Marinomonas mediterranea MMB-1: one gene and its partner. The protein of the gene in region 1 interacts with the protein of each later gene in a pairwise test. Links are inferred from orthologs where the notes say so. Each region holds a gene or a part of one and is shown on either strand. Other genes may lie near its edges.

Evidence for each region.
Region 2: the proteins of MARME_RS06005 (region 1) and mobA interact in binary tests that used the Escherichia coli proteins (3 or more experiments, as listed by UniProt). The link is inferred for Marinomonas mediterranea MMB-1 from one-to-one orthologs.

What each region holds. Positions count from the first base shown.
Region 1 is NC_015276.1:1,327,492-1,338,804, forward strand. The notes cover bases 1,845-4,726. They hold MARME_RS06005 (molybdopterin molybdotransferase MoeA), read right to left. Parts: upstream 3,951-4,726; coding sequence 2,739-3,950; downstream 1,845-2,738. Other genes in these bases: MARME_RS05995 (LysR family transcriptional regulator), read left to right, coding at 1,845-2,083; MARME_RS06000 (HepT-like ribonuclease domain-containing protein), read right to left, coding at 2,230-2,649; moaB (molybdenum cofactor biosynthesis protein B), read right to left, coding at 4,028-4,549; moaA (GTP 3',8-cyclase MoaA), read right to left, coding at 4,563-4,726. In the rest of the region: phosphoserine phosphatase SerB, read left to right, coding at 105-1,019; more of MARME_RS05995, read left to right, coding at 1,148-1,844; more of moaA, read right to left, coding at 4,727-5,558; MARME_RS06020 (acyl-CoA thioesterase), read left to right, coding at 5,732-6,604; MARME_RS21385 (GGDEF domain-containing protein), read left to right, coding at 6,817-8,124; MARME_RS06030 (TIGR02450 family Trp-rich protein), read left to right, coding at 8,334-8,549; tRNA epoxyqueuosine(34) reductase QueG, read right to left, coding at 8,570-9,655; MARME_RS06040 (hypothetical protein), read right to left, coding at 9,813-10,073; MARME_RS06045 (acetolactate synthase 3 large subunit), read left to right, coding at 10,498-11,313. UniProt on the Escherichia coli protein: Catalyzes the insertion of molybdate into adenylated molybdopterin with the concomitant release of AMP.
Region 2 is NC_015276.1:4,260,362-4,271,792, forward strand. What follows is about bases 3,104-6,103. They hold mobA (molybdenum cofactor guanylyltransferase), read left to right. Parts: upstream 3,104-4,258; coding sequence 4,259-4,948; downstream 4,949-6,103. Other genes in these bases: MARME_RS19410 (nitrate reductase), read left to right, coding at 3,104-3,276; MARME_RS19415 (glycosyl transferase family protein), read left to right, coding at 3,273-4,286; MARME_RS19425 (LysE family translocator), read left to right, coding at 5,081-5,689; MARME_RS19430 (AraC family transcriptional regulator), read right to left, coding at 5,707-6,103. In the rest of the region: MARME_RS19405 (glutathione S-transferase N-terminal domain-containing protein), read right to left, coding at 1-32; more of MARME_RS19410, read left to right, coding at 523-3,103; more of MARME_RS19430, read right to left, coding at 6,104-6,540; MARME_RS19435 (hypothetical protein), read left to right, coding at 6,679-7,674; MARME_RS19440 (MFS transporter), read left to right, coding at 8,027-9,247; MARME_RS19445 (LysE family translocator), read right to left, coding at 9,340-9,957; MARME_RS19450 (LysR family transcriptional regulator), read right to left, coding at 10,082-10,966; MARME_RS19455 (SDR family NAD(P)-dependent oxidoreductase), read left to right, coding at 11,066-11,431. UniProt on the Escherichia coli protein: Transfers a GMP moiety from GTP to Mo-molybdopterin (Mo-MPT) cofactor (Moco or molybdenum cofactor) to form Mo-molybdopterin guanine dinucleotide (Mo-MGD) cofactor.

The DNA of each region.
Region 1 (11,313 bases):
TTTTTCTTTAGGGAGAGAGATAACTTCTTGTTAAAACGGGTAAGAATATTCTTAGCGGTTGTCTTATTTGTTATAGTTGTCCCCAAGAATAACTAGGAGTTAGCATGTCCCCCTCTATTACATTAATTGGCCGCATTAACGAAGCCTATCAAATTACTTTCGACGCATGGCTTTCAAGTCAATCGCTTGAGTTTGGTCAAACTAGGTTGTCTGATGATAGCGATAATTTCGACGTTTTTAGGTACGACCTTAGTGCTCCGTTGTCGACGGAAGTGGCTTCGAAACTGAAAGATGCCTTACTTGAGAAAGCCAATGTCACCGGAATTGACCATGTTCTGCAGTTGGCTACACACACTATCGAAGATGCAGGGTTAGCGGTGTTTGATATGGACTCTACGTTAATCAAAGCTGAAGTGATGGATGAGCTTGCGGTAGAGATGGGAATCGGTGAGCAGATTTCGGCGGTGACTGCCAGCGCGATGAGAGGTGAGATCGATTTTACTGAAAGCTTTACACAACGATTAAGCTTACTAAATGGCTTAAGCAGTGAAGTGATGGATTCGGTATATGAACGTATTGTTCACATGGATGGTATTAAAGTATTGATGTCAGCGCTTAATCGTTTCGGTTGGAAGACGGCGATACTCTCGGGTGGTTTTACCTATTTTGCAGATAGAGTTAAAGCTGATTATGACATGACCGAAGTTCATGCCAACGTATTAGAGGTTGTTGATGGTGTGCTGACTGGCAAGCATATTGGTCCAATTGTCGATGGAATACGTAAGGAAACTCTGCTTACCTCGCTAGTCGAGAAGTACGATGTCGACTGGACTAAAACCATTGCTTGCGGCGATGGTGCTAACGATTTATTGATGCTCAACCGTGCTTCGTTAGGGGTTGCTCTTCATGCTAAACCCATTGTGCGCGAGCAAGCCCCTAGTCCGATTAGCTACTTGGGACTCGACGGCATTCTCTATCTGTTAGGAATGACTTCGAAACAAATTCGCGACATTAATTAGAGTGGAAGACCTTGGGCTCTGTGCTAGTCTTCTAGCGTGACTAAGCTTCCATACTGTGCCTAACTAGGTGTTTACGATCTCTGATTCGCTCCTATTGAATAATTATAAAATAATAAGAGGAAACCTCTTTGACAGAAGTTAAGTTAAGCGATGTAGATTTGAATCTTTTGTATATTTATCTCGTTCTAATTGAAGAGAAAAATGTGACGAAAGCCGCTTCACGTTTAAAAGTATCGCAGCCCGCAGTAAGTCGTTCTCTTTCTCGCTTGAGAGAGGTGTTCGATGATCCGTTATTTGTACGTAATTCTCACGGTCTTTCTACGACTGCTCGCACGGATCAGCTTGCGCCACAGTTAAAAGAGATGATGGAGGCGCTAGAGACCTTAATTCAACCGTCTGAGTTTATTCCAGAGCAATCTACGCGTCGGTTTGTACTTTCGACTACGGATTTTGGCTCATTGACGGTATTGCCAAAACTTTTGGAGGCTTTTCGCGCCCAAGCCCCTCATGCCGTATTGGAAGTTAAAAGCTGGGATGAGAGCACGGTAAGTGATATGGGTAATGCCGAGATTGACTTGGCGGTTGCCGTTTTGTCTAAGGAACCACCGGCTGGTGTGAAAGGAATGCGGCTAAAAAGCGATACAATGGTGTGCTTAGCTCGAAAGGGAAACCCGCATATCACTAATGGCATTTTGACTTTAGAAGGTTATTTAGCAGCGCCGCATGTGCAAGTTGTGCTTGGTCGTCGTCATCAATACGCGGTTGATCGTGCACTGACTAAGTTGGGGCACAAACGTGAAGTAGCAGTTACATTACCAAACTTTGTACCTGCTGCTGCAGTCGTTCGCAATAGTGATTTATTGTTAACCGTGCCTAAGCTTTTCGCACAAGACTTCGCTGAGATTTCACCAAATTTAGAAGTGTATGATTTGCCATTTGAAGCTAAATCGTTTGATTACTCTATGATTTGGCACGACCGTTATCAACATGACGAAGCTCATAAATGGTTTAGAAAAATTATTTACGAAGTGTTCGAAGAGTATAAGCACCTATACGATGACTAAGCGATCCTGATCTGTTTTTTGACCTAACCGCTATTCGTTATCGGTGTTATTAGTCAGAGCAGTGATATTATATAAAGAGCCCCTTCTTATATTGCCAGAAGGGGCTCTTTTGTTATGTTCGAGTCTTTGAAATATCTGAGGTCCCACTAAGCTTCTAGGCGTGCTGTCCATTCTTTCGTGAGGACTTCAACCAGCGCATAACGTTTGATTTTGAGCGCATCGTCTAGCCCCGTAAAGTTTTGCTCAAGGTAATCGTTTAGAATCTGATCTCGGATTTTTATAAGGGATGCAATCTGTTGACCTTGTTCATAGGTCACATCTTTATGTTTGATTAGTTCATCTAATACCTGATCTCTCGTTTCTACATCGACATTGTAGTGGTTTTTAAGAACGTATTTAGCAAGGTCTAACATGGATGCGACGAGAAGCTGAAATGAATGTTCGACAGCCATTCGTTCATCATTGGAAAGACTTTCCGTCTTATTCTTTTTTCTATGAGCATCCAATCGCTTTATCATCATATGTTGATGATCATAAAGCGCATTCTCCCATTCTATATCTCGCATACATCCACCTATATCTTAGAGATAAGTCAAAATGAAAATATCGACTACCAACACGAGTAAGCGCTCCTACTCTCTTAATTCAGTGTAGTTTAAAAGGTTGAAAAAGGGTAAAAGTCGTAACTATCTTCTTGATTTATCTCAAAGCCTGCTGGAATGTGAAGGTAACCATCTGATTCGCATGCAGGTAGTAAGGCACCTGAACTCTGTTGTGGGTGGGGCTTGGCCTGTCCGTTCTGTATTGATACTCTGAGGAATTCATCTCTAGAAATGGTTTTGTTTCTACTGAAACTTGCCTTCACTGGTATGGGTTTTGGGCGCTGGATCGCTTGACCAGATGCTCTTTTCAACGCCGCGTTGGCGAGCCAATGATAGGTCACCAGTGTTGAGCTTGGGTTTCCTGGTAAGCCGATGAGTGGTGTATTAAATACCTTTGCGATGACAATGGGTTTCCCCGGTTTCATCGCGACTTTCCATAGATTGATTGTGCCATTGCGCTCTATAGCGTCCTTAACATAGTCTTCTTCTCCCACCGATACGCCGCCTGAAGAGAGAATGATATCAACCTTATTTGCCAAGTTTTGTAGCGCACTTTCGGTTGCTGCTTTATCATCTAAGCAATGAGTAACATCAATAACCTGATATCCAGACTGAGTCAAAAGCCCTTGTAACATTGGGCCATTTGAATTGTATATTTGCCCATCTTGTAGAGGTGTTCCTGGAGCGATAAGTTCATCGCCTGTTGTGAGTATACCGACTTGAAGGGGCTTGAAAATAGTGACCCTGTTTATGCCGATGCTCGCTAATAAGCCAATATCCATTGCGTTAAGGTGCTGGCCAGAATGTAAGATTGATTGCCCGCTCGCTACATCCTGACCCTTTGGGCGAATATTTTCATTTGCGCTTGGTAGCCTCAAAAGAGAGATCGTATCATCGCTATTAACTCGAACCTCTTCCTGCATGATGACGGCATTCGCCCCAAGAGGGATTTCAGCCCCAGTAAAGATGCGAGCCACGGTACCTGTTACGAGTGGGCTCGGAGCATGCCCTGCTGGAATGCGTTGAGAGACTTGAAATGGTGTTTGTTTTGTATCTGCGTGCTCTGAGGCTTGATCGATATTGAGTGCGTACCCGTCCATAGCACTGTTTGCAGCTGGAGGAACGTTAATGGGAGAGACTATGTCTTCGGCTAGCACTTTTCCAAGCGCTGAAGCAAGCGGGACGGTTTCCTTTTCGACCAGCGTTGGCAGGCAGGTTTGAAAAAAAGTGAGCGCTTCTTCAAAAGGCATCATTTTGGGGGGCATGTGGTTCATTCCAACTTTATTTTGTTTAACTGCTACGTACGCCGTTAACGAGTTTTATTGATTCTGTGCTGAAAATACTACATACGTGGACTGAGTAGCATTTCTACAAAGTTACAAGGCCTGTGCGATGCGTCGAGCTGCTCCTTGATAACGTTATTCCACGCCGTTTTGCAGGCACCGGTAGAGCCTGGTAAACAAAAGACAAGCGTTTTATTTGCGAGTCCAGCGAGCGCACGCGATTGAATCGTCGATGTACCTATTTCATGGTATGAAATGTGTCTAAATAATTCTCCGAATCCGTCAATTTCTTTATCGAGTAAGGGTATTATTGCTTCAGGGGTGCTGTCTCTTGAATAAAACCCCGTCCCGCCGGTCATTAGAATGACATGCGCCTCTTCGTTTGCGATCCATTGAGAAACAATCGCGCGCATTTGATAGACGTCGTCTTTTACAATTGCTCTGTCTTTTAGTGTGTGCCCAGAGTCAGAAAGAAGGGATACTAAGGCGTCTCCAGAAGTGTCATTTTCAGGTGTTCGAGTATCTGAAACGGTTAGTACGCAAATGTTAAGGGGGCGAAATGGTGAAGATGATTTAGACATGAAATATTCCTATTTAGCCTCCAGTTGCGCTCATGAAACGCAAGATTTGAGGCTTTTCATTTAAGTCAAAATAATGACGTTCTGGTTTAAGCGAGAGTGCGCTATGAATGCTCGCTTTTAACGTTTCTATATTCGCATTTTTGTCCCGCAAAGTAGGCTTTAGGTCCATGGAATGTTCGTTGCCGAGGCAAAGCAATAGTTTACCTTCTGCGGTGAGTCTAACGCGATTGCATGTGCTACAGAAGTTATGGCTGTGTGGCGAAATTAACCCAATTTTATTATCGAAGCTATCTACATCGTAATAGCGACTAGGCCCACCCGTTTTGAGGTTGCTTTTTTCTAAGGTGTAACGTGAACTCAGTTGAGTGTATATATCGTCACTCGATATATAGGCAGCGGCGCGGTCATGATGACTGATGACACCCAATGGCATTTCTTCTATAAAACTGATATCCATCGCGCGATGAAGCGCAAAATCAGCAAGATCCAGTATTTCGCTATCATTATGATTTTTTAGAATCACGCTGTTTAACTTTAAGCGCTTAAATGGAAGTTGAGTGGCTTTATCTATACCTCGAACAACCTGATCAAACTTGTCTCTGCGGGTCAATGCTTCAAATTTTGTCCGGCTAAGGGTATCTAGGCTTATGTTTATTCGAGAGACGCCTACGTTAAAAAGGGAGCCAGCCATACGTTCAAGTTGAGAGCCGTTGGTGGTTAACGTGAGTTCTTCTAAGCCGTCAGTATTGGCGATCTTTTCTAAAGCCCAGAGAATATTTTTACGTACGAGTGGTTCTCCGCCAGTGATGCGGATTTTTTTTGATCCCATTTTTACAAACGTTTGTGCGACAGTAACAATTTCTTCGAGCGTTAATATGTGGCTTCTCGGTAAGAAGGTCACATCTTCGTCCATACAATATGTGCATCGAAAATCGCATTTATCTGTAACGGATATCCGTAGATAGTCAATGGACCTTCCAAATGGATCAATAAGTGTATGGTTAGACAAGGTGACGCCTCTCTGAGTTAACCCACCAATCAAACCAGAAAAAAGCCATTTTGGCAAAAATGTTTAAAGTTGCTGGGGCAAATGCCTCGATTATTTTAAGGTATGCCCTTTCAGCTAAACTTGGTGTTAACATCTTATAGAAAAGTGTAGAAGAGAATTGAGTAGAGGTCGTCATGAACCCCGTATTAAGTGGTCTAATTGATCTGTTGTCTTTGGAAAAAAGGTCCGACGATCAGTTTGTTGGTATGAGCCAAGACTTGGGTTTTCCTAAAGTGTTTGGTGGGCAGGTTATTGGGCAAGCGCTCAGCGCAGCGTCACAGACAGTTGAAGGGAGAGTGCCTCATTCCTTACATTGTTATTTTATTCGTCCGGGCGATGCTGCTCAACCGATAGAATATGAAGTCGAACGCGTGCGTGACGGTCGCAGTTTTAGTGTACGTCGTATTATTGCCTCTCAGTTAGGTAAAACGATATTAGTAATGACCGCGTCATTTCATATTGAAGAAAACGGCTTGGAGCATCAAGATGCAATGCCTCAGGTTCCGGGGCCTGAAAACTTTAAGTCAGAGTTAAGTTTGTATCGCTTACATGCAGAAGAGATTCCTTCGAAAATAAGAGGGCTCCTGACCGCAGACAGACCCATTGAGTATCGAATAGTAGAGAACCAAAACCCCTTTAGGCCTAGAGCAGGCATAGGGAAACGGCATATTTGGATGAGAAGTATCGATGCACTTCCTGATGATCCATTTATTCATCAATCTATGCTTGCTTACACGACGGACTATGGCTTTTTGGAAACGGCTTTACAGCCCCACGGAATTTCTATTGGTAACCCTCAGCTGAATATTGCCAGTTTAGATCATTCTATCTGGTTCCATCGTCCTTTTAGGTTAGATGATTGGTTACTTTATGTGGCGGACAGTCCATCGGCGAGCGCTTCACGTGGTTTTGTTAGAGGTCAAATATATAACAGAGACGGGGTTTTAATAGCTTCGACAGCGCAAGAGGGCCTTCTACGAAAAAGTGAGTTGTACGATTTGACGTGAAGATAAAGGACGTTAAAGTTTGCTTGATATCAAAAAAGTGAAAACTTTACTTAAGAATTGTACACAAATTCATCAATTTTGTTTAGAATACCGAATCTTTTCGTTGAAGGGCCCTGAAATTCGACTTCATTTTAGTTGAAATAATAAGGATGATTAATCAGGGGTGTCTAAATTTATTGTCTTACGATATATACGGATGTGACGGGTAAACAGTGAATACGAACCGAACGCTTGCAAGTTTTATTTTACACAAAGCATTAGCATGTTACTTTCTGTCGGCTGTTTTTGTGTTTGGCATTATGTTGGTGTTTTTCTTCGAAAACCAAAAAAACATTCAGGCCGAGCAAGCTAAAATCTACGGAAAGTTTGTTGCAGAAAAATTACAGGATGTTTCGACGGCGAGTTTAGGTGATTTGGTCGCACATATGGGGACTCTTGATGCTATCGCGTTAAACGATGAGTTTAATGTGGGCATTGCAACGAAATCGACGGACACACTTTGGTTTAAAACGGAGGTTTCTTCCGCCGATACGCCTCGACGCCAATGGTCTACGAGTGTTAGTAATGTTCAACTTGGCATTATTTCTGTCACCACTTCCGCCCCTCTTCAGCCAATCTATGATGCACTTCTCTATAAAGCCCAATCGTATCTCGTTTTATTGGTTGTCCAATTATTGTTCTTATGGGCATTGTTTAAATTTTTAGTGGTGCGCTTTATTCGACGAGCGATACAGCTGTTGAGTCGAGATCTGGAAATTCTGAATTTGAAGAACCCAACACCTTTAGCCGGAGACCCCATTCTGTCTGGCTTTTCGGAATATCGCCGTATACTCGTGGATATTAATCGAGTCATTACGTCGTTAGTTGTCTCTCGAAACCAAGTTGAAAGAATGAACGAACAACTTGAAGAGAAAGTGCGAGAAAAGACACTTTCATTGGAAGAAAAGAACAATACATTGGTTCAGCTAAACCAGCATTTATCGACACTTGCGAATACGGACTCCCTCACTCAGGTTTATAACCGAACGCGATTTGATCTTCTCTTCCGTGAAAATGTTGCCGTATCACAACGAAGGAAAACCAACCTTTCTTTATTGCTTATTGATCTTGATGACTTTAAAAACGTGAACGATCAATATGGCCATCAGGTTGGGGATCAAGTGTTGAAACACGTTGCCCAATCTCTTTCAGAGACCTTAGGGGATCACGGTATTTTAGCTCGTTGGGGCGGTGAAGAGTTTGCTGTTTTACTGCCTTACTATGATGAACAGCGTGCCAGAGGTATGGGTGAAATTCTACGCCAATCGATTGACACAGCGTATTTTGAAGACCAGCAAATTCATATCACATTGAGTGTCGGTGTAGCGAGGTTGGGTGACGATGAAACAGGCAATCAGCTCCTAAATAGAGCGGATATGGCACTGTATGAAGCGAAAGAAAGTGGCCGAAATCGGGTCATAGTCGCTAAAAGCGTCGAACAAAAACAGCTTACCTTTGAAGCGTTGTCTAATCCAAAATAAGAGTGTTGTTGCTGTTATTACTTTCCACCTGTCACCTAGGCCATTTACTATTTTTTAAGCGCTTTTTCTGTCTTTTTTTTATTTCTTCTGTATTTTGTGAAAATTAAATCTTTTGTTGGTGTTGTCGCGTATATTTCTCCGTTCGACAAAAAGCGTGTCGTGCGCTGGAAATTTAAACGGTTAACATTTGTCCCACGGATAACATCTAAATGAATCCAATCAATCCTGCTAAGCTGTTAAATAGCAAATGGACGGCTGTCCACCCTCAAAATAAAGAAAAGCACTTTCTAGTATCTGACATTGATCGCGATGAGGAAGGGGTTGTTATTTCCTGCACGTTAGAGGCGGTAATGACTAAAAGTGAATATTTACTAGATTGGACTGAGCTTAAAAATAATGCCGTTTGGATGCAAGGTTGGAAGTAGGATATATCGCTACTCTGAATCTAACGGTGTTGTTTCCTCTGCTGCATATCAAGAGCCCATTCAATGTGTTCCTGTAGCAGTTCACTAGATGCTGGTTTTTGGCTTTCTAAAGCTTTGATAGCGACTTCGTTGTAAGGAGCGTTACCAAGTGCTATCGCTATGTTTCGTCGCCAGCTTTCGTAACCTGTACGTCTAATTGGCGACCCTGCAGTCTTGTCTAAAAACTCGTCCTCAGTCCATAAAAAGAGCTCAATTAAGTCCGCTTGATCTAGTTTGTGACGCGGCTGAAAGTCATTTTCTTGTGTATGCTTCGAAAACTTTGTCCAGGGGCAGACCAGCTGACAATCATCGCACCCAAATATTCGGTTTCCCATTTTGCTTCTGAGGTCGACTGGAATGGAGCCCTTGTATTCAATGGTTAAATACGAAATGCATTTGCTAGCATCAAGCACCCAAGGTTCGACAAAGGCGTCGGTTGGGCATTTCTGAATGCAGGCATCGCAACTTCCACAATGGCGTGTTTGGGTTGGCGCATCAACAGGTAGCGGCAAATTTGTAAAAAGCTCTCCTAACAAAAACCAGCTACCTGCTTTAGGCGATAACAGGAGAGTATTTTTTCCGATCCAGCCCATTCCAGCTTGTTCGGCAATTTGTCTTTCGAGAACTGGAGCGCTGTCTACAAAGGCTCTATAACCATGGTCTCCGATGACGTCCTCAATTCTCTTTGCCAGAGTGGTTAAGCGTTTGCGGATGACTTTGTGATAGTCTCGTCCTAATGCGTAGCGGGCAATATACGCTTTTTCCGGTGTTTGTAGGCGTTTGACGGTTTCAACAGATTCGGGAAGATAGTGCATTCTTAACGAAATGACGCGTTGTGTACCTTCGTGAAGCTCCTCTGGTTTAAACCTTAAATCACCATGGTCAGCAAGATACTCCATTGTTCCGTGATAGCCACTGTCTATCCATTGCTGATATTGCGCTTTATATTGCTCAAGACTTGGTTTCACTATCTTCGCGTCAGCAAAACCCAGCTCTAATGCCCAGTCTTTTATCTTTTGAGCGAAGTTATTTAGCTCATCCGCGGAGTGTAAATTCGAAGGTAACACAATAAGGTCTTAATCGTAGAGGAAGAGGGGAGGCTGTGGTCTCCGCTCTTCAGGTAGGTTATAGAAATATATTAAAGTCGCTGTTTATGTAGAGCCATGTGAGCTTTGAAAAATGTTGTCTGTAATACACATTTTCTACAACCTACAAAAAGTCGCATCAGTATAGCAGAGAGTCACCTTTTACAACGTCCATTAATAAATTGATAAACATTTTGTCTGCTTCTGAGTGCTCCTCAGGTATTTTTAACGTTGTTTGTGCCGAGACTTCTTCGGCAATTTTTTGGTATGCGTCAGTATCATTGATATGCTCTTTTGCAATACGAACTATCTCAGCTGCCAGTTCTGGCTCCATTAACATTTTTCTAAAACAACGTAGAAATTCATCAATAATACGTTGCTGATTGAGTTCAGACGCCATAGTTATTACTCCTAAATCAATAATGGTCTAATAACACCACGAAGCCAGTCACAGAGCAAGTGGCGTAAAATTATAAATTGAGAACGGTTGACTCTATTTAACACTACAGAGATAATAGGCGACTATTATATCAGCAATACCCCGCTGATTGTTCTTCATAGTGGCCAACAGCCCCTTCTCATATGGTATTTTAGGCCATACACACAAGCGATGTTAGTTTTAATGCATGACTATCTCGCTATCCTCGCGCAAACACGCGGGCAGTGTAAAAACTGCGATTTATTGCGTACAAGTGTTTCCTGCTCTCAGGTATCTCTTTGGTTTAGCAAAATTCGTTTTATCAACGTTTATCTACTCATCATATACGGGTACAATACGGCGCGTATTTGGTAGTACAACAATAAACACTATAGAGGGTAACAAGGTGGAGTTATTATCCGGTGGTGAGATGATCGCCCGCTTCCTTAAAGATGAGGGAGTTGAAAATATTTATGGCTATCCAGGTGGTGCCGCACTTCATATTTACGATGCGCTGCACCGTCAATCTGATGTGAAGCATGTCCTAGTGCGTCATGAACAAGCGGCCACGCACATGGCAGACGGTTATGCGCGTGCAACCGGTAAGCCAGGTGTCGTACTCGTCACGTCCGGACCTGGTGCAACCAATACAGTCACGGGCATTGCAACTGCTTACATGGATTCTATTCCGATGGTTGTTATTTGTGGTCAGGTAATGAGTTACTTGATCGGCGAAGATGCATTTCAAGAAACGGATATGGTTGGTGTGTCACGTCCAATTGTTAAGCACAGCTTTAGTGTAAAGCACCCATCCGAAATCCCAGAGATTCTGAAAAAAGCATTTTACATTGCGAGTTCTGGTCGTCCTGGCCCTGTGGTTGTCGATATACCCAAAGATATGACAATGCCGAACGAAAAGTTCGAATACCATTATCCTGACTCTGTCTCTTTGCGGTCATACACTCCACCAACAAAAGGCCACAGTGGACAAATAAAAAAAGCAGTAGAGCTGTTGTTGTCTGCAAAGCGTCCAGTAATTTACGCGGGTGGCGGCGTCATTATGGGAGGAGGGTCAGATCAACTCATTTCTTTGGCGAAACACCTAGGGTACCCTGTAACAAATACCCTAATGGGATTGGGGTGCTACCCTGCGACTGACAAACAGTTTGTGGGTATGCTGGGAATGCACGGTAGCTATGAAGCAAATATGGTGATGCATCAT
Region 2 (11,431 bases), 2.9 Mb from region 1 along the record:
AAGGGAGACGTTTCATTTAAATAAAGTTTCATCAGCAATCCTTTTTTGACGTAATTTGAGACCTTTGCACGAAGTCACGAGCAAAGCCAAGACGAAGCAAAAATAGACGAAAAGCGGAGTTTATGCGTTATAAATGAGCATTTTGAGTCTGTTTATAACACTGTATTGGAGAGCGCAGTCGTCGTGCAAAGGTCTCAATTTGATATGCTATTACATACCGATAGTAAATAAAGCATGCCCTATTACCCTGCACTTTGCACCAACTCAGAGCAAATTATTTTCAGGTTGGATCGATAGTCGATGCCTAGATACGCTAGTATTTTGATTTATATAAAATTTTATTAGTTGGCTCATAGTTTGCTTTATATAAAATGCTTCTAGTAAGCACGACGATTAGCTTGTCGTACTCGGTGGTGGGTACGATCAGTCAGGCAATGTGGCCCAGTTTCCCTTAGAGAAGGTGCGTTTTTCGCGGTTTCTCTAAGGGAAACTGGGCCTTTTTTTTGGACGAGAGGTAGACAAGTGCAGGTGATAGGTAAAACAACCTGCCCGTATTGCGGGGTTGGCTGTGGTGTCGATTTTCCAGTCAATGAGTGGAAAGAAGATATCAGACCGCTTGAGAACAATAAAAATAAAGTATGCGGTGATGCCCATCATCCTGCTAATTTTGGTCGCCTGTGTGTTAAAGGCAGTAACTTAATCGATACGCTTGGGCTCGATGGACGTTTGTTGCACCCCGTTGTAAAGGGTAAACAAGCATCTTGGGATACTGCTCTAGACACAATCAGCACAAAAATAAAGCAAGTCGTTGAGGAGTACGGGCCCGACGCTTTTGCTTTCTACCTCTCGGGCCAAATTCTTACCGAAGATTATTATGTGGCCAATAAGCTCGCCAAAGGGTTTATTGGCACAGCGAACGTCGATACCAATTCTCGACTCTGCATGGCGTCAGCCGTGGTCGGCTACAAGCGTGCTTTCGGCACAGACACGGTTCCCTGTTGTTACGAAGATTTAGAGCAGTGTGATCTTCTGATTATGATTGGTTCCAATGCGGCTTGGACGCATCCCGTTTTGTTTCAACGTATATCCGCCGCAAAACAAAAACGTCCTGAAATGAAAGTCGTCGTAATAGACCCAAGAGAAACGGCTACGTGCGATATTGCAGATCTTCACCTTGCTATAACGCCCGGCAGTGACGCGCTTATATTTAACACTCTGCTGGTTGAATCGGAACGCCGAGGTAAACTGGATTATCAATTTATCAATGATCACACCAACGGCTTCAAAGACACTGTTCAAGCGGCTCGCGCATCCTCACCAAGCATCGAAAACACCGCGCAAGAAGCGGGCATCTCAGTCAACGAGCTAAGCCAGTTAGTCAAATGGTGGTGCCAAACAGAACGCTCGGTTTCTTTTTATTCTCAAGGTGTTAACCAATCTTCCAGCGGTGTAGACAAAGCCAATGCCATTATTAATTGCCATCTTGCAACCGGTCGTATTGGCCGCGAAGGCATGGGACCGTTTTCAATTACTGGTCAACCTAACGCGATGGGTGGCCGAGAAGTCGGCGGACTCGCAAACCAATTAGCGGCACATATGGACTTTACCACACCCGGCGCCATAGATTTAGTCCAACAGTTTTGGCACGCGCCCAAAATGGCAACGCAGAACGGCCTAAAAGCCGTCGATATGTTTCAAGCCATCGAAGAAGGCAAGGTAAAAGTGGTCTGGATTATGTCGACGAACCCGATGGTCAGTTTACCAGACACCAACCAAGTCCGCAGAGCATTAGAAAAATGCGAGTTGGTGATTGTCAGTGATTGCCAAATGAACACCGACACAGCCGCGATGGCAGACGTATTGCTGCCCGCAACCACGTGGAGCGAAAAAGACGGAACAGTCACCAACTCGGAACGACGCATATCTCGTCAACGAGGTTTACTGCCTGCTCCTGGAGAAGCGAAACACGACTGGTGGGCAATGTGCGAAGTCGCAAAACGTATGGGCTTTATGAAGGCGTTTAACTACGCTAGCCCTAACGAAATTTTCATCGAACACGCTGCGCTTTCCGCCTTTGAAAACGCAGGCTCAACGTTACGAGACTTTGATATTGGTGGGTTAAGTACGCTCAGCAAGCCTGAATACGATGCACTTTCGCCCATACAGTGGCCAGTTACGCCTAGCCAGCCACAAGGCACAAAGCGAATGTTTGAAGACGGTTTGTTTTTCACTCCCGACCGAAAAGCTCGCTTTATTCCCATTACGCCTAAAGCGCCTGTTGAACGTCCAAGCGAACAATGGCCTCTTGTTCTCAATACAGGACGCCTGCGCGATCAATGGCATACCATGACGCGTACAGGTAAAGCCTCTATTCTGCTCAACCACAGTGAGCAACCTTACGTGGAAATGTCACCCAGTGACGCAGAACGTTTGGCCGTAAAAGACAAAACACTGGTGAAATTAAGCTCGCGTGTTGGCGAGGTATTGATGCGCGCTAAAATCAATGAAAAACAAAAATCAGGAAACGTCTTTGTTCCGATTCACTGGACGAACCAATACAACAGTGCAAACGTCATTTCCAGTTTGGTTCCTCAAGTATTTGACCCTCTTTCAGGACAACCAGAATCCAAACATGCTTGCGTTAATTTAGAGCCTGTAGAATGCACGTATTATGGTTATGCACTCGCTTTGAACCCACTTGAACTGTCGGCGTTTGATTACTGGAGCGACGTTACCATTCCCAAAGGGAAACGCTACGAAGTCGCGATTAAATTGCCTTTGGATCTCTCATCTCTCGTACACAAAGCGGTATATAATAAGTCGGAACAGAGCGCGAGTTCAGGCGACATTGAATGCCTGACCTATACGAACCCGATTACAAACGAACATCGCTTTGCTTTCATCACAAAAGCAGGAAGTGAGTCTCGCCTTGTCGCCGCATTCTATTTTTCACCGCTTCCCAATTTGCCAGACAGCCGCTGGTTGACCAGCCTGTTTGAGCGAGAAGACCCGCTCAACACATCGGAACGAATCGCGCTGCTCGCAGGCTTACCGGCCGATGTCGAAGACAAAGGTGACATTATATGTTCCTGCTTCCAAGTCGGAAGCAAACAAATAGAAGCCAGCATCCACAAAGGTTGTCGTTCGGCCGAGGCACTAGGTGATTCCCTAAAATGCGGCACAAACTGCGGCTCCTGCATCCCTGAGCTAAAAGCACTCATAGAGTCCACCAGCACGACATCAACGACCTTAGACAGTGAGGAGTTAGCCTCATGATCGACGATTTTAAACACTTTATTAAAATCCTTGGGCGTGGCAAAAAAGGCACCAGAAGCTTGACGTCAGAAGAAGCGCAACTTGCTATGCAAATGATTCTGAACAATCAAGCACTGCCTGAACAAATTGGAGCCTTTTGGATGCTTATTCGCATTCGAGAAGAAACGGTGGCAGAAACCGTAGGATTCACTCGTGCGGTTCGAGAGTTTTTAGCGCAAAACCGCACAAACGCATCTCAAGTCGATATCGACTGGCCAGCCTACGCAGGAAAACGTAATGAATTACCTTGGTTTTTGCTGTCTGCTTTAACCCTTGCACAAGCCGGCTATAAAGTTGCAATGCACGGTCACTCATTTGATGAAGAGAACCGTATCTATGTGCAAGAGACGATCCAGTGGTTGGGTTTAAGCTCTGCCGATACAATTCAAGAAGCAGAGAAAAACCTTGAGCAGGGTAACTTCACTTACGTTCCTTTAAACGCCATTTCAACGAATTTAGCCGAACTTATGGATTTAAAACTGACTCTGGGGCTGCGTTCTCCCGTCAACACAGTGGTTCGGATGATGAATCCATTCAATGCAAAACACAGTGTTCATGGCGTGTTTCACAAAGGGTATGATGAACTTCATTTAGACGCGGCAGAGATTTTAAAAGACCCGTCGGTCGCGGTGTTTCGAGGCGGCAATGGTGAAGCAGAAGTGAATCCTGAACGTGATGTCACTGTGGGTTTTCTAAAAGGCAATACTAACCAAGTTCCTGATTGGCAAACATGGAACAAAGCCGAACAGCAACACGTTCGCCAAAAAGACAATTTAGATCCTATTCGATTACTTGAACATTGGTCAGGATCAAGCGAAGACGCTTTCGGTCAACAAGCCGTATTGCAAACCCTCACGGTCGTTGTCATGATGCTCTTTCCAGATTTCAATAGAGAGCAGGCTTTGAAAAAAGCGGAAGTCCTGTGGCAACAAAGAGACAAACAATGCTTCAAACGGACACAAGTCGCGTAGATACAAGTCATATAAACAACACGTCTTCAATTAGCGTTGCAGGATTGATCCTGTCTGGCGGCCAAGGCAGCCGTATGGGCGGAGTTGAGAAAGGGCTCGTCGACTTTCAAGGCAAGCCGATGGTTGGCTATGCTCACGCGGTATTAGCACCTTTATGCTCGCCGCTACTGCTCAGTGCTAATCGCCAAATTGACGACTACATTGCACTCACATCAGGCGAAATAGACATTGTTCAGGACATCCCCGAGTTTCAGGATAAAGGCCCTCTATCAGGTATTCTTGCCGGCCTAGAGCGCATGCAGGAACCTATAAAAGAACACAGGTTAGAAAACACCGATGCTCAGTACTCGCATCTGCTCATTTCCCCGTGTGATACCCCTTTAGTGCCCAGTGAACTCTTTCAGGCTTTGATTAGCAAAGCGCTGGCTTCGCCGAATACCGCTTTCTACATTCAAAGTGACTCCGGCGCGCACCCACTGCATGCGATTATTCCCACTTCTATTAAGGGAGAGAAAACGCTCACATTGTTAAGACGGTTTTTGCAGAACCACCCACCAAAGGTGATGAGCTTCTATCAGTTGATTAACGCTCAATCGATTGTTTGGCCTAATGAGGGCGAGCTTGCCAATCTCAATCGCTCCTCTCAATTATCTAATAACTGATTCTAAAACAGATCTCATCTAACTGAGTCAAAATAACCCTCGTTCTTTTAGTTGGTCAGTATTCTTCAATACCCTATTGCACTGACCTGCAACACTCCTTTTGTTCGTGATTGATTATAAAAAGGAGTGTTTATGAGTGCCTCGATTCTAATCCCTATGAGTATGTTTGCGTTGGCATCATCGCTGTCACCGGGGCCGGTGAATTTGGTGTGTATTAGTAGTACGGCGCGTTTTGGTGTGCCCGCTGGTTTGACGTTCGTGACTGGGGCGACACTTGGCTTTATTGCCTTATTTGGGTTGATTGGCTTGGGTCTGCATCATCTCATTACCGCGTTACCTTGGTTTATTCCAACGCTTCAAGGGGCGGGGATTTTGTTTCTTTTATATCTAAGCTATCAGCTTTTCAAAGACAACGGCGAAATAGCAGATAAACACACCTATAATGCACCCACCTTTTGGACAGGAGCAATAATGCAATGGGTTAACCCAAAGGCATGGCTCGCGTCGCTTTCTGGAATCGCAACCTATGCAACTGGGTCAAACGGAGAAGATCACGCATTGCTGTTGATGTTTATCGTGGTCTACCTGCCCATTTGTTGGTTGTCGCTCAGTGCTTGGGTAATGGCAGGCGCGGTATTAGGCAATTGGTTGAGCACGCCAATAAGAGTTCGACGATTAAACAAAACCCTTGCGATTGGGCTGGCATTAAGCTGTTTGACGATCTTAATCAATGTCACGTAGCGCCGCGACGAATACTCTTAACGATGTATAGAGCGATATTGATTCGGTGTTGCGGCCACTCGCTCTTTAAAGACACGTTGAAAGTGCGCCTGATCACTAAACCCAAATGCGTTAGCAACCTCCGCAATAGGCACGCCGTTTTTTAGTGCTAGCTGACCAAGCTGGATGCGACGATTTAATCGGTATGCGTGAGGTGTCATCTTATAATATTGCTTAAATTGACGCGTCAAATAGCTGGCGCTGTAACCAAACTGGTCTGCAATGTCCTCGATAGGCGTCTCTAAATGGCAATGTTCCAACAAATAATTCGCGACTCGTGCTAGCTTGTTTGGCGTCACTGGAAGCTTTGATTCTTGAGCAGCGGCTTTGTCGATCGATTCAAACAAGTGGCATAAGAAAGATTCCAGTGCCGCTGTTTTATCGCTCTGTGCTCCGTACTCAGAGAATAAAATCTCCGCCATTGCCTTATAGCGCTCAAACAAATCAGGCGACGTCAGCCAGTCCGTTTGACTTGGTTCCCATGAAGGCGTTGATCTCACGCCGTTTCGATGGAGAAGCTTTGCTAACCAGTCACAATCGACATGCAGCATATAGTAAGACCAAGGTGATCCGACTTTGGGGTTACAGGCATGCACCAACTGCGGGTTCATGATAACCAAATCTCCCGCTGCGACATCGTATATACGATCGGCGCAGAGGTACGCGCTCTCACCGCCTAAGATCGCGCCAATCGACCATTGCTCATGTGAATGAGGGACATAGCGAACCTTGTGCCCATCGATAATGTGTCGAAGTTCTACAAACGGAAGCGCGGTATCTCGCCAAAATAGTGGTTGAGTTGTTGGAGTCATAACAGTGCTTCGAATCTCTTTGTTTCTAAGGAAAGAGTCTAAGGAAAGAATGTGGCACCTTGAAACGCGATGCGTTATCCGTCATGGTACGCCTTACACGCTTTAAAAGTAAACACTCATCATAAAGGCACCACAAACATGTACACGGATGAAGATCTAGACAACGCCACCGCTCGAGGCATTTTTCAATCGGAGGACGTTGCGAGCTTTCGTGATTATATGCAGTCCCTACGACATACAACGTCTGCGGACGAAGAAAATGTTCGATTGATCACAAGCTTCAACGATATCTTCGTCGTCATTGCGATTGGTTTATTTTTGTTCTCTCTCGTCTGGTTAGGCGACTCTTTCCATGATGCAGTAGGTCCGCTCTTGGCCGCTGTCGCGTCGTGGGGGTTGGCAGAGTTTTTCGTATTAAAACGCAAAATGGCACTGCCTGCGATTGTCTTGCTACTGAGTTTCACTGGCGGAATTTTCAGCGCTTGTTCTATTTTCTTTATGTCTATTATTGCCGCCGAAGAAAACAGTTTAATCATTTCGGCTATCGTAACCGTCGCCGCAGCCTATCTACACTGGCGTCGTTTCGCTGTACCTATCACCATTGCGGCAGGCGCTATCGCAACGCTTGTGTTCTTTGTTTCGCTGGCATTGTCCGTTTTCCCAACTCTACAAAACATTCAATACATTGACGAACTCGCGTTTATTTCCGGAGCACTCTTATTTGCCTTTGCAATTTGGTGGGACGCTCAGGACAGAAAACGCGTTAAAAAACAATCCGACATCGCATTCTGGCTACACCTAAGCGCAGCACCGCTGATCGTTCATTCGGTCTTTGCCAACCTAACAGCCAATAATCCAGGTGGCACGCAATTACTTGCCATCATTGCTTTGTATCTGGTGCTTACTGTTATCTCTCTAATTATCGATCGCCGTGCATTTATGGTGTCAGCCTTAGCGTATGTTTTGTATGCGCTCGTTGACTTTATGAACACCTACGGCATGTTAGAAGACAGTCTTGCAACCGTTGGTGTGACACTTGGCTTATCATTGCTGGTATTATCCGGGTTCTGGCATAAGGCCAGAGCACAAATTGTAAGAGTACTGCCCGATCCTGTAAGAATTAAAGTACCCTAATCGGTCCTATGACGGCTAAAAATGTCGTTATTAGGCAAAAAAAGTATCCATTATCGCGGTATGGTGGCCACTGAAAAAATGACACCTTGCCAGATTCAAATCTAGGCATGTACAAGGCAGTACGCACGGTCTAAATAACGACTTTTTGGCACAGCAACCTCGTGCAAAAATGCAGAGCGACAACACGTAACATGCTAGAAGCCAACACCAGACTATTGTTCGCGTAGATCAATAGTCTGTATTAGATCAAAAAGGACAGTGCAAATACGCTTTCTGAGCGTCTCAGAAAGCTCAAAAGGACGTAGGTTAAATCAGTGAACTTGTTTGTATCTTCCAAAACTTAGGATTAGTTATGTCTACCCCAGTAAAACTCGTCAGCTTTGCCATTGCGTTTACTTGCGTACTATTAGCGCTTAACTTTGGTTTACGCTCCTCTATGGGCTTTTTTATGGCCCCGATTTCCAATGAATTTCACTATGGTCGAGAAGTATTTGCGTTCTCTCTTGCCTTACAAAACCTTTGTTGGGGATTATTCCAACCCATCGCAGGGGCATTTGCAGACAAATATGGCACAGCAAAAGCCGTCGTTATTGGTGCTCTTATCTATGCTTTGGGTCTGTTTGTTACCGCCAATGCAGATGGGATTTTAGGGTTAAACTTAGGCGCTGGACTCTTAATGGGCATGGGCATAGCCGCAACGGGGTTTGGTGTTGTTTTACCTGCAATGGCGCGTATGGTTCGTCCTGAAAAACGAGCGTTTGCTTTAGGATTAGGCAGCGCGGCGGGCTCAGCAGGACAGTTGTTGGTCATTCCTGTGGCACAAGGGTTTATTGAAGCTTACGGTTGGCATACTGCACTGATATTACTGGCTGGCTCAGCACTTCTCATGACGCTCTTGGCCTTGTCGTTCAAAGGTGTAACAAACTCAGAGCAAAGTACGAATACTCAAGATACCCAAACGTTATCAGAAGCGCTCAAAGAGGCCAGCAAACATTCACATTATTGGTGGTTAGTGATCGGCTTTTTTGTCTGTGGTTTCCAGCTGGCTTTTATCACAGTCCATATGCCCGCTTTTTTGACTGACCAAGGTTTTGACGAAAGCATTGCCGTTGCAAGCTTAGCATTAATCGGCTTATTTAATATTTTTGGTTGTTTGTTATCTGGCTCGTGGTCAGGCAAATATTCTAAGAAAATGTTGCTGACCTATATTTATGCTTTACGAGCTATTTCTATTGCTGCGTTCATGTTGTTACCTATGACGGCTATGAACGTTTATGTTTTCTCGATTGTAACGGGGCTATTGTGGTTAGCAACAGTGCCACCGACCTCTGGTTTAGTCGCGCAAATGTTTGGCCTTAAGTACATGGGTACGCTGTACGGTATTGTCTTTTTGAGCCATCAACTTGGCTCCTTCTGTGGTGTTTGGTTAGGCGGTTATCTTTACGATGCAACGGGTTCTTACAACATCGTTTGGTGGATGGCAGCAGGCATTGCATTCTTAACGGCAATAATCCATATCGTGATCGATGAAAGACCTGTGGCTCGTGTTCGCGCGATGATGGCAGCCGGTTAATCTCTAAATCGGGTTCTAGTACAAATTAAGGGCATAGGTCGAGCAGACCTGTGCCCTTTTCAGTTAATGTAGAGTGATAAGCAGTGTCAGGTTCAACCTTCATCCGTTGTGGCAAGCTTCAACCCCAACAATGCAAAGCTTGCTGCAAATGTGCGTTGCATATACTTAGCCACGACTTCTGAACCGATGACATACTTTCTCATCAGATTTGCTAGTGCACCATAACCCACAAAAACCAAGAAAGTCATGACCATAAAAATACCGCCCAACAGCCCCATGGATAACATGCCATTTTCAGTACTGGAAGGGACAAATTGCGGCAAAAATGCCATAAAGAAAATCGTCAATTTCGGATTAAGAATGTTAATTAAAAAGCCCTTCAAAGCAACGTTAATCAGCCCCGTTTGCGAAGAATTGTCCTGAAGCACCATGCCCCCCGTGTCTTTCCAAGTCATCCACGCCAAATACAAAAGATACGCGACACCAGCAAACTTGATGCACTGAAACACCACTGCACTGGTATGTAGAATTAGAGACAATCCCACCACGCTGGCCACCAGTGAAGGCACGATTCCTAAGGTGCAACCTAACGATGCCGCGACCGCTGTGCGAAAGCCTCGAAAAATACCGACAGAAATCGTGTAAACTACTCCCGTTCCCGGAATTAGCACAACGATTAATGATGTAATCAAAAACTCTATCGATACCATAACATCGCCCCTCTTTGTTTAAACTGGTTATAATTTACACTATAAAGAGCAGCAATTCAGCTTTGCTAGCCTGTGCATGATGAAATCATGACACTCTTCTCTAATTATCTGAATTTAGGTTTTACTAAGGCGCCTGAAAATCACTCATGACACACTCTATAAAGCTACGCACTCTTGGTGTCATTTTTTGATCTCGATAATACAGCAATGAAACAGGACGCTCTCGAAACTGCCAGTCTGGCAGTATTGGGCGAAGGGTTCCGTCGGCAATATGATCCTTAACTAGGACTTCTGGCTGAACAATAATCCCCAACCCTCTGAGTGCGGCATTGACAAGAGCCTGCCCACTGTTCATCGTCACCATGCAACTAGGAGACACTTCCCGCATTTCATCATTTTTAAACAGCTTGAGTGGTGCACCAGACGACACCGCAAAACGCACCAATTCATGATGAGCTAAATCTTCCGGCTGTTCCGGTACACCTTGATTACGCAAATAATCCGGTGAAGCACAAAGCACCATTTTATAAGGCATTAATTTACGCTGAATGAGTCGACTGTCTGGCACCTCTCCGATTCTAAAAGCAAGATCCACCCTTTCTTCGATAAGATCAAGATTCTGGTCGGTTAAGACAACGTCGACTTTAACCCTCGGTGACAACCTGCGATAGCGAACCAAAACAGGCATCAATACCGAAGAGCCAAACGTAACTGGCGCGGTAATTCGAAGCGTTCCTCTGGCCTCGCTGGATTGCGCTTCTGCTTCCATTTCCGCAACCGCGACTCGCTCAAGAATATCCAAACATTGCTCAAGATAGCTTTCACCAAAATCTGTTAGATTTTGGCGTCGTGTTGTGCGATTCAAAAGACGCGTGCCTAAGCGAGACTCCAACGACGCAATATGCTGCCCCACCATCGCAGAAGTAATATTGAGTTGCTCAGCCGCCGCGCTCATCGACCCTGAGTGAACCGTCGTAACAAACGCCTTCATTGATTGAAACAAATCCATATTAAACCTCTTCTTTATAATCTATAAATTATAACGCTAATTATAAGTTAATTGGTTTCAAATATGATCTTCGTAACACACTCATGTTCGGAGAATATTATGAATGAACCACGCTTTTTAAATAAAAATATTTTAATAACCGGTGCAGGAACAGGCATGGGGAGAGCCACTGCCTTGCGCTTGGCGTTAGAAGGAGCTCAACTCGCCCTTGTAGGAAGAAGAGAAGAACCATTGCAACAATTAGTGACAGAGATCGAAGCATTAGGCGGAAATGCCGTCGCTTTGTCTTGCGACATATCGCAATACAAAGCTTTGACTCACTGCGCTGAACAGATCAAGAATCGAATGGGCCATCTCGATGGCGTATTCGCCAATGCAGGAGTACTTGGAGAATTTCAGTCGCTGTCAGACACCCATTTAGAACAGTTTGCGCAACTTATTTCAATCAACCTTTTGGGCACCTTT